One region of the Caballeronia sp. M1242 genome, then DNA from elsewhere that is predicted to be linked to it. Evidence: predicted binding sites of a transcription regulator. Region 1 holds the regulator's gene; each other region holds the start of a gene.
What was found. The regulator LexA, encoded in region 1, represses DNA repair genes until DNA is damaged. The targets are predictions, from matches to a motif close to ACTGTATNNNNATACAGT.

Region 1 (4,947 bases):
CAGGCGTAAGAAAACATCTTCCAGATTCGCCGGACGATGCAGATAGCGCACGCCCTCGCGCCCCTTGACGCGCGCGTGAACGGCTTGCGGATCGTCGACGTAGCAAAAAAGCGTCTCGCCGCTCACTTCCATGCGCTCGACGAGCGGTTGCAGTTCGGCGGCCAGCGCCTGCGGGTCGGGGCCGTAGATCTCGATCACGTCCGAGCCGATCACCGACGCGATCAGGTCGCGCGGACGGCCTTCGGCAATCTTCCGGCCTTCTTCGATTACGCAGACGCGGTCGCACAGGCGCTCGGCTTCCTCCATGAAATGCGTGGTGAGCAGCATGGTCTTGCCGCGCGCCAGCAGCGAGCGCAGACGTTCCCAGATGAGATGGCGGGCCTGAGGATCGAGACCGGTGGTCGGTTCGTCCATGATCAGCACGTCGGGATCGTTGACGAGGGCGCGCGCCAAGGTCAGCCGCCGCTTCATGCCGCCGGACAATTCGCCGACGCGCGCATCCGCCTTGTTTTCGAGCCGCGCGAATTCGAGCAGCGACGGCACGAGCGCGTCCATGCGCGCGCCCGCAATGCCGAAGTAGCGGCCGAAGACGACGAGGTTCTCGCGTACGCTGAAGTCGGGATCGAGATTGTCGAACTGCGGCACGACGCCGACGCGTTCGCGGGCGAAACGCGCGCGCGACGGCACCGGTTCGCCGACGAGCCGAATGTTTCCGTGATCGGGCGACGTCATGCCGAGCAGCATCCTGAGCGTTGTCGTCTTGCCCGCGCCGTTCGGCCCGAGCAGGCCGAAGCATTCGCCGGGACGCACGTCGAACGAGAGGCCGTCGACGACGTTCTTCGCGCCGTAGCTTTTTATGACTTCGCTGAATTCGATGGCGGGCGCGACGGCCGCTTCGGGGGCGTGCTCGCGCGTGGTGCGCTGTGTCATGCGTTTTGTGCCGGGGAAAGTTCAGCGAGCTAGTGTAATCGAATGCACCGGCGCGGCGCTTGCGCGGGCAGAAGCGGTGCGCCGGGCGAGTCGTGCGAGCATGCCGAAAGCCGCGAAGCCTTGTGCGACGGGCTTCGTCGCAATCTGGCACGCGGCCAGCTTGTCACGAGTCCAACGTGGCGCGGATTCGGCGCGCTATTGCGTGAAGTTAGCGTTTTCCATCGTTGCCACGTCCGGCGCGGCACAGGATCATGAAGTTACGCCGCAGTCAATTCGCGATGCGGCAGGGAGGCATCATGACAAGCTATAGAAAGATTCTGCTGTGCTACGACGGCTCCAGAGAGGGCCGCAAAGCGCTGCGCCAGGGCGCGAACCTCGCGCTCGACCTCAACGCGGAAACGCACGTGCTCGCGGTGGTCGACATGCGGTCGAGCATCGCGCAGAGCGCCGGATTGCTGACCGATATGGCCTGCGGGCGCTTCGAAGACGCGGCGCGCGATATCTTGCAGGAAGGCGTCGAGTGGCTGCGCGAACGTGGCCTGTCGGCGCAGGGGCATTTCGCGTTCGGCCATCCGATCGACGAAATCGCGGCGCTGGCCGACAGCCTCAAGGTCGATCTCGTCGTCGTCGGGCACCGCTGCCGGAGCGGACTCGCTCGTTGGTGGATGGGCGCGGGCAACACGCCTTTGCTGGATCGCGTGTCGTGCAGCATTCTGGTTGCCGTCTGTCAGGCAGGCGAATCAGCGGAAGCGGAAGATGCCGCTGCGTATGCCGCGAAGCCTGCGAAGGCCGAAGCGGGCGCGTGAGCGTGGATGGCTGGTGATCGCACGTCAGCCGTTGAGGTCGACGGCGACGAGCTTCCATGACACCAGGCCGCTGCGGTGAAAGATGGCGGAATAGCGGGCGTCGCCTGCGCCGTGCTGGTACGTCACGACGAACGTGTTGATGCCGCGATAGCCGGCCGTCGTCTGCGGCGGTTGCGGAGCCGGATTGGACGGGCTCACGGACGCCGACGCGTTTGCATCGGCCTGGCCGGCCGCGGGCGGACGTTCGCCGGGATTGCCGCGCGGCGGTATGCCGTTCAGAATGGCGGCGACTCCGTCCGGCGTCGCGTATGAATCCACGAGCGGGCCGACCAGCGCCGCGCCGATCATCGCGCCGATGATCGCGAGCGGGTTGCCGCTCTTCTGCACATCGATGCGCCGCGTGAGCAGCGCGGCGATCTGATCCTTCAAGCTCGCGCGCAACGCGGGGAAATCGACGTATTGGTTGACCGTTTGGGCGTCGCGCGCGTCGGCGGCGCGCTTGACGCGGTTCAGCACGATATATGGCGACGCGTAGACGAAGCCGAGCGCCGCGACGAGCAATAGGGCGGCGAGCGTGGCGACAATGAAACGAGCGGTGCGGGACATGCGACAGTCAAGCCTCTAGCGAAGGTCAATGCCGGATTGACCACGCCGCCGCACGACAGATTCCCCAACTCGCCGCCACTTCACGCCACCGTTCCGCCCGTCAGACCGGCGCGCTCTTCGTCGATGCAGCGGTCGATCATGCGCGACACTTCGCCGATCTTGCCGACGAGGATCAGCCGCGACTCGCTTCGGTACACGCGCACGGGAGTGCTCCGCGGCGGCTCCGCGTGAACCGTCTGCGTCAGCGACACGCGCGCGAACGCAGGCTGGCGAGACGGCAGCGCGGGCATGGAATCGAAGAGATCCGGTGCAGCTTCAGCTCGCGAAGGCGCCGCGGCGCCGCAAGGAATCAACGCACGCAGATGACGCAGACGGCCGAACTGGCGAAAGGGCAGCAAACGGGCAAAACGTTCCATCATGACTCTCCAGACGATAGGACGCACCGCGGCATGCCGCGAGCGGCTGCCGTCCGTGCTTGATGTACTCGAAACGCGCCGCGTCGTGCGTGGCGTGAAGAGGCGGGCAGCGATGCTTGAACGGGCGCTGCCGCCGCTGACTAGAACTCGCCCGAGCGGATCAGGCCCACTGCAATGCCTTCCAGCGCGAAGTCTCCGCTGCCCGACCGTACGAAAATGTTCTCGTAGTCCGGGTTCTCCGCGATGAGCTCGACGCCGTCGGGGCGGCGCTTCCAACGCTTGACCGTGACGTCGTCGCCGAGCCGCGCAACGACGATTTGTCCGTCCTTCGCCTCGGTGCGCTTCTGAACGGCGAGCAGGTCGCCGTCCAGAATGCCGGCGTCGCGCATCGACAAGCCGCGCACCTTCAGCAGGTAGTCCGGCTTGCTGGAAAAGAGCGCGGGGTCGCACGCGTAGTGCTGCGAAATATGCTCCTGCGCGAGGATAGGACTGCCCGCCGCCACCCGGCCTACGAGCGGCAACGAGAGCTGCATGATGCTCGCGTGCGGCAAGGTGAACTGGTGCGGAACGTCTTCCGAACGGCCAGCGTCCCCGATCAGCCGGATGCCGCGCGACGAACCCGCCGCCAGTTCGATGACGCCCTTGCGCGCCAGTGCCCGCAGATGCTCTTCCGCAGAGTTAGCGGAGCTGAAGCCAAGCTCAGCGGCAATCTCCGCGCGGGTCGGCGGAAAGCCGGTGCGCTCGATTGCACGCTGGAGCAGTTCGAAGACCTGCTGCTGACGCGCGGTAAGTTTTGAGGTTCTGGTCACTGGCTCGGGCCTCTCGTGCACTGTATGGATCAACAGATGACTGTATTTTTATACAGTATTCGGCGCTTTTCAAGCATTACTTTAAGTTCGGCTCGAAACCGCAACACGCTCCGACGTTCGCCCGCCCGCAACGGCCGGCGACCCGCTTTAGCAGCTTTCGATATAAAAGACTGAAAAACGATTATTTCTGTTCATATAGGCCCGCCGATAGACTGATTCCGTCAATTGGATAAGACGGAGAACGGGGAATGCAAAGCACGAAAGCGGGATTGGGGACCAGGGCACGCAAAGCGCTGACCGCGCTGGCGCTGACGGCGGCGGGCATCGGCGCGATGGTCGCGGCGAGCACGCAAGCCCACGCGCAGACGTCGTTTCTAAATGTGTCGTACGACCCGACGCGCGAGCTGTATCAGGACTTCAATCAGGCATTCGCCAAGAAGTGGAAGGCGGAAACCGGCGAGACCGTCACGTTCAAGCAGTCGCACGGCGGCTCCGGCGGACAGGCGCGCGCGGTCATCGACGGCCTGCAGGCGGACGTCGTCACGCTTGCGCTCGCGTACGACATCGACGCGCTCGCGGGCAAGGGACTCGTCGCTGCGGACTGGCAGAAGCGGCTGCCGGATAACGCCTCGCCGTACACGTCGACGATCGTTTTCCTCGTGCGCAAGGGCAACCCGAAGCACATCAAGGACTGGGACGACCTCACGAAGCCGGGCGTCTCCATCGTCACGCCGAACCCGAAAACGTCGGGCGGGGCGCGCTGGAACTATCTCGCCGCATGGGCCTACGCGCAGCACAAGCCGGGCGGCAACGAGCAAACCGCGAAGGACTTCGTCGCGAAGCTGTACAAGAACGCGGGCGTGCTCGATTCCGGCGCGCGCGGCGCCACGACGAGCTTCGTGCAGCGCGGCCAGGGCGACGTGCTGATCGCGTGGGAGAACGAGGCGTTTCTGTCGTTGAAGGAGTTCGGTCCGGACAAGTTCGAGATCGTGGTGCCTTCTGTGAGCATTCTGGCCGAGCCGCCGGTCGCGGTGGTCGACAAGGTCGTCGACAAGCATGGCACGCGCAAGCTCGCTGAGGCGTATCTGAAGTATCTGTATAGCGACGAAGGCCAGCAGATTGCCGCGCGCAATTTCTATCGTCCGCGCTCGGACAAGGTGCCGGCCGACCTCACGAAGCAGTTCCCGAAGATCAAGCTCTACACCATCGACGACACGTTCGGCGGCTGGACCAAGGCGCAGAAGACGCATTTCGCGGATGGCGGCGTTTTCGACTCGATCTATCAACCGCAGTAACCGCGACAAGCGACACGCGAGAAGCAAGCCGAAGCGGCGCGCCATGACGCCGCCGGTCATATAAGCATTTGATGACACGCGCTCC
Region 2 (4,947 bases), 610 kb from region 1:
GGCTCAACCTGCCTTCTATAACGCGCCCCAACCCGAGCGCGACCGCGAATTTTACTGGCTTAAGCCTGAGATCGTGGCGGAGGTCGCGTTTCTCGAATGGACGCCCAACGGCGAAATTCGCCATCCTGTCTTTCATGCGCTGCGCGAAGACAAGCCGGCACGCGCGGTGACAGAAGAGAAGGTCATCGCCGATCCGCTGGTTGATGCCCCCAAGGCGATCGGATCGACGCGCGAACGTCCAGGTCCGCGCGGCACGGTCGTCGTCGGCGACATCAAGATTAGCAACCCACAGCGCGTGATGGATCAGGCCTCAGGCCGCACCAAGCTTGACATGGTGCGTTACTACGACGCCATCGCCGAATGGGCGCTGCCCTACCTGCATAACCGACCGCTTGCCCTCGTGCGTGCGCCCGACGGCATTGCCGGCGAGCTGTTTTTCCAGAAGCACTCCGAGCGCGCGCGCATCCCCGGCATTGAAGAGTTGCCCGTCAGTCTGTATCCGGGTCACAAGCCGCTGCTGGTCGCAAACACCGCCGACGCGCTGGTCGGACTCGCGCAGATGAGCGTCGTGGAAATTCACTCATGGAATGGCGTGGCGCCTGACCTCGAACATCCTGACCGTGTCATTTTTGATCTGGATCCCGACCCAGCTTTGCCGTGGTCGGCGATGCTCGAAGCCGCCTCGCTCGTCAAGGTGGTACTGGATGAGCTGGGTTTGCGCTCATTCGCCAAGACGAGCGGCGGCAAAGGCTTTCACATCGTCGTGCCGCTCACCCGCCGACAAGGATGGGATGAGGTTAAGCTCTTCTCACAGGCGGTGGCGCAGCACATGACCCGCGTGGTACCGCAACGCTTTTCAGCGGTGCTGGGCCCGAAGAATCGCGTCGGCAAGATCTTTATCGACTATTTGCGCAACGGGCGAAGCGCCAGCACGGTCGCCGCATTCTCAGTGCGGGCTCGCCCTGGCATGGCCGTGTCGATGCCGATCTCATGGGATGAGTTGAACGACGTCAAGAGCGGCGACCAGTGGACAATGGCGCAAGCCATACATCGGCAACGCACGCTCTCAGATGATCCATGGGAAGGCTACTGGCGCACGCGGCAAGGCATTACCGCCGCGATGCGCCGGGCAGTCGGCCTAAAGCGCTAGACGGGTCGCAGTCTCACTCAGCGGCTCTGACATTAGCTACGCGCCTCGGTGCCCTTCAAGTCGCTGTGCTTGTGCGAGTGGGTAGCGCCGTACTTCAGTTCATAGTGGGCGCCCTTGCCGCTGCGCGTCGGAGGAAAGTGCTCGCCTTCAACGCATGTCACTTCGAACGTATCCTTCCCATCTTCATGGACCACGGAGTAAATGCCCGACACCTTGACGATTTCACCGGGCTTATACGAATTGTCGCCTGCCATCGCTGCCTCCTCAGTAAAGAATAACGATGGACGAGCAAGAGGTGTTCCGAGGGATGCACGTATCGCCCGCTTACGGCGATTTATGCTGCTAGCCGGTGCTCGTAGTACGGCCGGTCGCGATCTTCCAGAATCGCATCAAGCGCGGCAAGATTGGAGGCTTGGGGATTCAGCCAAGCGTTCACGTTCTCCTGCTTGATCCGCACGATGCAGCGGTCGTGACCGGCGGCTTCGACTTCAGCAGGCGGCTCGTCCGTAATCGCAGCAAACGACAAAAGATCCGGCTGACCCGGCGCCGTCCACTTCGACCACAGGCAGGCGACCATCAGCAGTTGGCCGTTATCGGGTCGAAACTCCAGGACGACGTTCTCGCCCGGCGCCTGCGGTCCGTCGTGCGTCTCAAACAACGTGTTCTCGCACTTCGCGCGCGTTACGTTCTCATAGAAGACGTCAACCAGCAGCAATCCGTGCGTGTAGCCGAAACAGGGCTTCCAGAACTTGTCAAGACTGTCACGCCGCGCGTTGTACGTGCCGGGGTATTTGATGTCGTAGTTCGCAGGCTTACCTGCAATGCGACACTGGTAGCGCATTGGCTTGACCACGTACTGCCCGTTTTCGACCACGAGGACAGGCGCGTAGTAGCCCGGAAAGATGCGTGAATCACGAGGCTCTTGCTCAATGCGGTTTATGTCTGCGAGGCGACGCAACGCAGCTTCGATCTTGTCGGTCGCGATGCGCTTGCTCTCGGTTGCTGCCTTGGTGGTCTTCGTCTGCAATGTGCGCTCCGCATCTGCGAGTCGGGTGCGCTGCTTGAAGAGCTCCTGCTCCAGCTTCGTCGTCTGTTCCGCGTTGTACCGGTCGATGAACTCCCTGATCTGACGCTCGTCGTCGTTCGCTGGCTCACGGAACGCGTCTTCCATCGCTTTCGGAAATTTTAACCTTGCTGCCCTCCGCGCGCTCCCAGAAAAGGCGCGCGAACTCGCGGATGTCCATCTGTGCGCCGAACATCTTCACATAGCGACGATAGTCGGCCTGGATCTGCGCGGAGTAGCACATGCGGAAGGTTCCTCGTTGGATGGTCGCGGCATTGGCTGAAGTCGTTCGGATCTTCAGAGCGCCTCTTTGCACAACGCCAGCATTTTCTTGATGACGGTGCATGAATAGTTGAGTTGCATGTCGCCCGTGAAGAGCGCCTGGACATTCGACTGGCGCACCGCAATGCCGGCGCCTTTTAGGTCTCGCCTCGCGATCTGGAGCGCGAGTTGTCCGAGACGCACACGTTCAAGCCAGTCCATTTGCCGCTGATTGCGTCGAAGCCAGATTCGGCAACTTTCAACCACGTGGTCGACCCGCCACTCGTGCGTCAGCGAATACGAGGCCGCGGCAGTTGCGACCAGGAAGCACAGCAGTTCCGCCCGCGCTTCCGACACTTCGTGGTTATCCGGTTCAGCCATACGTCGAGTCTCTCATCCTTGATTCATTGTGGTCCACAACGGACGCACCCATCGTCACCAGCAACTGCGGACACATGCGCCGGATTCAACGGGGGTCGCTCACTTCCACCTGCGGGCATGGCCCGGATCTCTGTCGGTAATTCCCGCTGGCGGTGCGCGCGGCCGCTCAGCGTAATGCGCTAGAGCATAGTCACCGCGCGAAATCGCGGCCACAAAAAGGGCGCAATGTCATGTTGCGTTTTTCGATGTAAAGTACTGTACATCCATACAGTACTTATGCAAAATGGCCGCCCTGCCCAAACACGTCGAGTCCATCCATCCCGCGCTGTGGCGCGGCTCGCAGCTCGCGCGCGCCTTCGGAAAAACCGTCGACACCGGCTACCCGGCCTTGTCGGCGGAACTGCCAGGCGGCGGCTGGCCGCTCGGCGCACTCGTGGAGTTGTTAGTCCAGCAACCCGGGATCGGCGAGATGCGCTTGATGCGCCCGGCACTCACCCGTGTGAGTCAGCGGCCTGTCGTGCTGCTGCAAGCGCCGCATGTGCCCAATGCGCTGGCGTTCTCGTATCTCGGTGTGCCGGTGGACAAGCTGATGTGGCTGCGTGCGTCGAAGACCGCCGATGCGTTGTGGTGCGCCGAGCGCGTATTGCAGGCCGGCACCTGCGGCGCGCTGCTCCTCTGGCAGCAGCACATCCGCTCGGAGGCACTGCGGCGCTTGCACCTCGTGGCTCAGGCGACCGAGACGTTGCTGGTCCTGGTGCGGCCGCTTGCGAGCGCGCAGGACGCGTCACCGGCGACGCTACGGCTCAGCGTGAGACCGGCAGAGGGCGGGATCGCGGTCGACATCATCAAACGACGCGGTCCCGCCCAGACTGAGCAACTGTCCGTCACCCTACAACCGTCGCCGATCCTGCTGAGTTCCTATGGCCGTGTTCGTCGCCATTCACTTGCCCCGGCTTTCGCTGGAGGTATTTCGACCGAGGTGGTCGCCTCCGTCTGAGCACGGATGCGTGGTGCTCGAGCGCGACAAGGTCATCGTGCTCGATGCGGTGGCCAGAGGCGCCGGTGTGCGAGTCGGGATGAAGCGTGGCGGAGTCGTGACGCTCGCGCCTGATGCGCTCATGTTCGACCGCAGCGCGGAACGCGAGCAAGACATGCAGCGCGACGTTGCGATTGCGCTGCTGCGCTTCTCGCCGCAGGTGGCCGTGTGCGAAGAAGAGACCATCGTCGTGGAAGTCACCGCGAGCCTGCGCCTCTTTGGCGGCATTCTGCGTGTATGCAAGGAAATCAGGGAAGTCGTCCGTGCGATTGGCGTGACGGCGGGTATGAGCGTCGCGCCCACGGGACGCGGCGCCTGGCTGCTCGCCAAGGCCGGCCGCCGGCGCGTGCTCAAGGTGCAGTCGCTCGAGCGTCAGCTAGGCGGCTTGCCCTTCATGGTCGTGCCGGAGCTGCGCCGCTTCGCCGACTGGTTCAACGGGCTCGGCTGCCGTGTGCTGAGCGATATCCAACGCCTGCCTCGCGCAGGTTTGAAAAAGAGGTGTGGCGTGGACCTGCTCGATTCGCTGGACCGGGCCTATGGCCTGGCTCCCGAACTTCACGAGTGGCTTGAATTGCCACCGACCTTCAGCGCGCGCGTCGAGCTGCCCGATCGCGTGGAGCATGCGGAAGCCATTCTCTTCTCGGCGCGGCGGCTCGTCGTGCAATTGTGCGGGTGGCTCGCCGCCCAGCAACTGGCGCTCACGCATGCCACCGTCACGCTGGAGCACGAGCGCGGACGCCAGGCCATCGAGCCGACGTTCATCGATCTTGCGCTGGCCGAGCCGACCTGGCATGAGGAGCATCTGCTTCGTCTTCTGAAGGAGCGGCTCGGACGCACGGAATTGCAAGCCGCAGTGATCGCCGTGCGCCTCACGGCAGCGGACGTGCAGGCGGCCGAGCCGCCCAGCGATACGCTCTTTCCGGAGCCCGGCGGATCGGCGCAGGACCATAACCGGCTGCTCGAACTATTGGCCGCCCGCCTGGGCGCCGAGAACGTCTTGCGGCCGGCGCCTGCGCCTGACCATCGGCCCGAGCACGCCAACCAGTGGGTGCCGGT
Region 3 (4,947 bases), 390 kb from region 1:
GCTCGACCAGCAGGCCCATTCTGACCGGATCCAGTTCGGTGATGAAAAGACAGAAGCAGATGATCGAATTCGCCGCCGAGCCGCGCCCCTGACACAGAATGCCCTTGCTGCGCGCAAAGGCGACGATGTCGTAGACCGTCAGGAAGTATTTCTCGTAGCCCAGCGTGGCGACGAGCGCCAGTTCCTTGTCGATGAGACCGATGGTGTCGGCATCGAATCCGTTCGGCCAGCGCACCTTCGCGCCCGCCATCACGCGTTTGCGCAGATAGCTCGCGGGCGTTTCGCCCGGCGGCACGAGTTCCTCGGGATATTCGTACTGAAGCTCGTCGAGACGGAACGTGCAGCGGGCCGCCACTTTCAGCGTTTCCGCGATAGCCGCCTTCGGATACAGCGCGCCGATGCGCAGGCGCGTGCGCAAATGCCGCTCCGCGTTTGCTTCGAGCGCATAGCCGCATTCGGCAAGCGGACGGCCGAGGCGAACGGCAGTCAGCGTGTCCTGCAAGGGCTTGCGCGAGCGCGCGTGCATCAGCGCACCGCTTGCCGCGACGAGCGGCAGGCCGCTCGCCTCCGAAATGACGCGACACGAAGCGAGGCGCTCGTCGTCGCTGCCGTCCTGCCAGAGTTCCAGCGCAAGCCACGCGCGGCCCGCCGCGAAGTTGGCGAGCCAGTGCGCGCGTTCGAGCGTGTCGGCGAGCGTCGCCGCGCGCTGCGGCACAAGAATCAGCAGGCAGTCGGGCAAATGCTTCAGATGCGCGATATCGCCGCGCAGATCGGCGGCATCCGTGGCATTGGACGACGCGGCCGGATCGGTGAAATCTTCCGGCCCCAGCCGATACTGGCCCTTCGGCGAACGCGAGCGCGCAAGCGAAATCAGCTCGGACAGATTGCCGTAGCCTTCGCGGTTCGTCGCCAGCGCGATGAGCGTGCAGAACGGTTGGCCGTCGGCATCGGTCAGATTCAATTCGCTGCCGATAATTAGCTTGAGTGTCGATTGGTCGGGCAACGGCTGGCCGGCGAGCCGCGCGGCTTCGACCGCGGCTTTGACTTTGGCCTCGATGTCTTTGATCGCCGCGTGCGCCCGCACGACGCCCGCGAGCGAGCATTCGTCCGTGATCGCGAGCGCGGTATAGCCGTGCTCGAGCGCCGCGGCGGCCAATTCCTGCGGATGCGACGCGCCACGCAAAAACGAGAAATTGCTGATGCAATGCAGTTCGGCGTATCCGGGCAGGAGCGTGGACGCGGACACGGCGCCGGAAAAGTCTCCGCCGTCGTCGGCCAGACCGATGATGTCGTTGAGATCGTCCATCGGCGTCATCCAAAGAATCCGTGCAGGAACCACGCGCCGCTCAGACGCTCGCGATACAGCCAGAACATGCGGCCGCGATCGTCGGAGGCGACGTAGTAATCGCGCTGGACGCCGTTGCCGTCCCACCAGCCCGCTTCGATGCGCTCGGTTCGGCTGATGAGCTTCAGCGGACGGCGATAGAACGGCCGCTCGTTGCGCAGTTGCAGCTTTTGCGGCGTTTCGAGGATCCACGAGGGGCGCGGCTGCGAAGGCACGGCGCGATCGGGAAGTTGCAGCGGCTCGTCGGTGTCGGTCTCTGGCTCGTCTTCCTGCGCTTCTTCGGTCGCTTCCTCGGGCGCAGTTTCGACATGCGCGTGCTTCGGCTTTTTTGTGCGCTTGGGCTTGCTATCGCGCACTGCCTGATAAGGCTCGACCGTCATCGCTGCCTCAGGCCGATGATCCTCCCGCGCAACCAGTTGCACGACATTCTCCGCGCCCAGGCGCGCGCTCAGACGTTCGAGCAGTTGCGCCATCGATTCGTTGTCGGAAGTCGGCATCGGAAACAGCGTGTCGGACGGCGGCGCGTGCTCGCTGACTTTGTCGGCGAACAGCTTCATTTCGATGACTGGAGCGACGAGCGTCGTCTGATTCAGCTTTTCGCGCAGCAGCCAGAGGACGTGATCGGCGTCGCGCGTCGGCACGGCCCACGCGACCTTGAGCGTCGATGTTTTCGGCGCGTGGCGCGCGGCCAGTTCGTGCTCCAGCAGCAGCGAAAATTCGCTCACCGCGGCGTGATGCGCGCTCAGCCAGCCGGCCAGTTGCAGCACGAGCCGGCGCGCTGCGAACAGCAGCGCCTCGGCGCTTTCCACGCGTGCCTGCAATTCCAACCGAGCCTCGAACGATGCCGGCGCACAGAACGCCTCGCGCGGATCGGGCGCCTGCCCGTAAGCCTGCGCGAGCCATTGCAGAATGCCCTGCCCGAACCGCCGCGCGACGCCCTTGCGCGGCAGGCGGCGCAAATCGGCGAGCGTCGAACAGCCGATCTGTTCGAACACGTTCCCATGCGATTCCGCCGACGGAACCAGCGACACCGGCAACGCGTCAAGCACGCGCACGAGCGTCGTCTCCTTGACGATGCGCACGCGACGCGTCACGCGGCGAGTGCGCGCATGCGCGAGCAGCCAGGCGCCCCACGCGGTCGGCGCACAGCCCATTCGCGACGTCAAGCCGCATCCTTTCACCGTCGACGACACCTTGGCGATCAGCGCCCGCAAGCCGCCGAAAAGCCGCGTGCTCGCACCGACTTCCAGCAGCACCGTATTCGCATGCGCGAGCACGACTTTCGGCGTGAACGCGAGCAACGCCAGCGCCACCGCTTCGAGCGCGCGCTGCTCCGCGTTGACATCGACCGCGAGCAGCGTCAGCCGCGGCGCCAGCGCAAACGCGTGAGAGCGCGTGCTGCCGGGCCTCACTCCCAGACGAAACGCGATGAGGTCGGGCAGCAGGATGCGCGCGTGATCGGCGAGCGCGAAACAGGGCTGATCGATGTCCTGCGCGACTGACGTGTCGGCGCGGTCATTCGGCATCGGCCTCGCTCCAGGCGAAATCGAACCGGCCGATGCGCATGGCATCGATGGCGGCTTGACTGCTTCGAGCGATAAAAGCGGCAATGTCACCGCTATCCACAACATGTTTGACCTCTCGTGCTTTCCTTTGCTGGCTGGCGCGGCGCAGATGCTCGGGCAACGCGGGCAACTGCAGCGGCAAGCGCAAATGCAACGGCTTTTCCAGCAACGGACCGCGTCGCTTGATGATGCTGATCTCCAGCATGACGACCTGCATCCATTCGCGACGATTCATCGTTGGCGCGGCGGCGGGCAGCATCGGCTTGCAGACCATTCGCAGCGGCGCCGCCGATGATTGCTTCGCGGCATTCAATGGACGAAACAGGAACGCCAGCGATTGCGACTCCTGCGCTGCGACCTGCAATCGCCGCAAGGCTTCGGGACGCGCTTTGGGCAGCCAGATCAACACAGCGCCGATGCCCTCCTGCTTGAGCGACTGTTCCGCGGCCCATAACACCTGATCGTCGGGCGCTTTGACCCAGACGAGCTTATTCGGCGCGATGTTCATTGCCCGAAACGCGGCGTGATTGGGCATCCAGGGTGGCGCGATGAAGACGACGGAGCGGCTTTGAACCGTCGTCAAGTCCCGTAACGTGCGCGCAAGCAGCCGGATCTCACCGACGCCGCTTTCTTCGATCAGCACTTCGGTCACGGTGCCCGGCTGCCAGCCTGCGCCTGGCAACGCCAGGTCCAGCATTCGATAGCCGCTCGGAACGACGCCTGAATGCGAGGTGGTGAACTGCTCGCCTTGCCATAGCTGCTGCTGCAAGCGCGACGTCAGTCCGATGTCCAGTAATGAAAGTGCGGCACCCATGGATTCCCGTCTGCCGTATGCAGAGTCCGCTATGCGTGAACGCGATGCGGCCTCCGGTTAATACTGTACATTTATACAGTATTTCGGGGTGCACTGGGGTATGGGTGGGAAGATCCGAGGAGGTGAGACGGGGCGCGGCTAAGAGTGGCTTTGCCGCCCCAAACGCAAAAACCCCACCTTTGCGGGGTGGGGTTTTTGTTTTGAGCAAGGGGAGCCTGACGATTACCTACTTTCACACGGGCAATCCGCACTATCATCGGCGTGGAGTCGTTTCACGGTCCTGTTCGGGATGGGAAGGGGTGGGACCGACTCGCTATGGTCATCAGGCTTTAAGGGGATGTTGTCTCGCCTGTGGGGCGCTACAACCAATCGGGGAAGAAGTAGTGGTTTGGGGTAGTGACTGTGGGCACAGTCGCTACTCAACCGGTGGCGCACCCGCTTCGGGGTGGCTTAAGACACACTGGTTATAGGATCAAGCCTTACGGGCAATTAGTATCAGTTAGCTCAATGCATTACTGCACTTACACACCTGACCTATCAACGTCCTGGTCTGGAACGACCCTTCAAGGGGCTCGAAGCCCCGGGGATATCTCATCTTAAGGCGAGTTTCCCGCTTAGATGCTTTCAGCGGTTATCTCTTCCGAACATAGCTACCCGGCGATGCCACTGGCGTGACAACCGGTACACCAGAGGTTCGTCCACTCCGGTCCTCTCGTACTAGGAGCAGCCCCCTTCAAATATCCAACGCCCACGGCAGATAGGGACCAAACTGTCTCACGACGTTTTAAACCCAGCTCACGTACCTCTTTAAATGGCGAACAGCCATACCCTTGGGACCGGCTACAGCCCCAGGATGAGATGAGCCGACATCGAGGTGCCAAACACCGCCGTCGATATGAACTCTTGGGCGGTATCAGCCTGTTATCCCCAGAGTACCTTTTATCCGTTGAGCGATGGCCCTTCCATACAGAACCACCGGATCACTATGACCTGCTTTCGCACCTGCTCGACTTGTCGGTCTCGCAGTTAAGCACGCTTATGCCATTGCACTATCAGCACGATTTCCGACCGTACCTAGCGTACCTTCGTACTCCTCCGTTACGCTTTGGGAGGAGACCGCCCCAGTCAAACTGCCTACCATGCACTGTCCCCGATCCGGATCACGGACCAAGGTTAGAACCTCAAACAAACCAGGGTGGTATTTCAAGGACGGCTCCACCGAA

Region 2: imuA (translesion DNA synthesis-associated protein ImuA) is a predicted target of LexA. The motif match lies at 3,110-3,127, and genes of this name have one in related genera.
Region 3: imuA (translesion DNA synthesis-associated protein ImuA) is a predicted target of LexA. The motif match lies at 3,787-3,804, and genes of this name have one in related genera.

The regions. Positions count from the first base shown of each region.
Region 1 covers NZ_CP071129.1:1,278,375-1,283,321, forward strand. Annotated here, with positions in the region: gene nodI (nodulation factor ABC transporter ATP-binding protein NodI) at 1-930, opposite strand, end outside; gene JYK05_RS05940 (universal stress protein) at 1,227-1,736, shown strand; gene JYK05_RS05945 (DUF2939 domain-containing protein) at 1,761-2,342, opposite strand; gene JYK05_RS05950 (hypothetical protein) at 2,423-2,758, opposite strand; gene lexA (transcriptional repressor LexA) at 2,899-3,567, opposite strand; gene JYK05_RS05960 (sulfate ABC transporter substrate-binding protein) at 3,816-4,862, shown strand.
Region 2 covers NZ_CP071129.1:1,883,551-1,888,497, forward strand. Annotated here, with positions in the region: gene ligD (DNA ligase D) at 1-1,150, shown strand, start outside; gene JYK05_RS08750 (hypothetical protein) at 1,183-1,404, opposite strand; partial or broken gene JYK05_RS08755 (SOS response-associated peptidase family protein) at 1,485-2,457, opposite strand; gene JYK05_RS08760 (hypothetical protein) at 2,511-2,855, opposite strand; gene imuA (translesion DNA synthesis-associated protein ImuA) at 3,139-3,852, shown strand; gene JYK05_RS08770 (DNA polymerase Y family protein) at 3,776-4,947, shown strand, end outside.
Region 3 covers NZ_CP071129.1:1,672,987-1,677,933, forward strand. Annotated here, with positions in the region: gene JYK05_RS07755 (error-prone DNA polymerase) at 1-1,306, opposite strand, end outside; gene JYK05_RS07760 (DNA polymerase Y family protein) at 1,312-2,976, opposite strand; gene imuA (translesion DNA synthesis-associated protein ImuA) at 2,861-3,724, opposite strand; rRNA gene rrf (5S ribosomal RNA) at 3,938-4,051, opposite strand; rRNA gene JYK05_RS07775 (23S ribosomal RNA) at 4,193-4,947, opposite strand, start outside.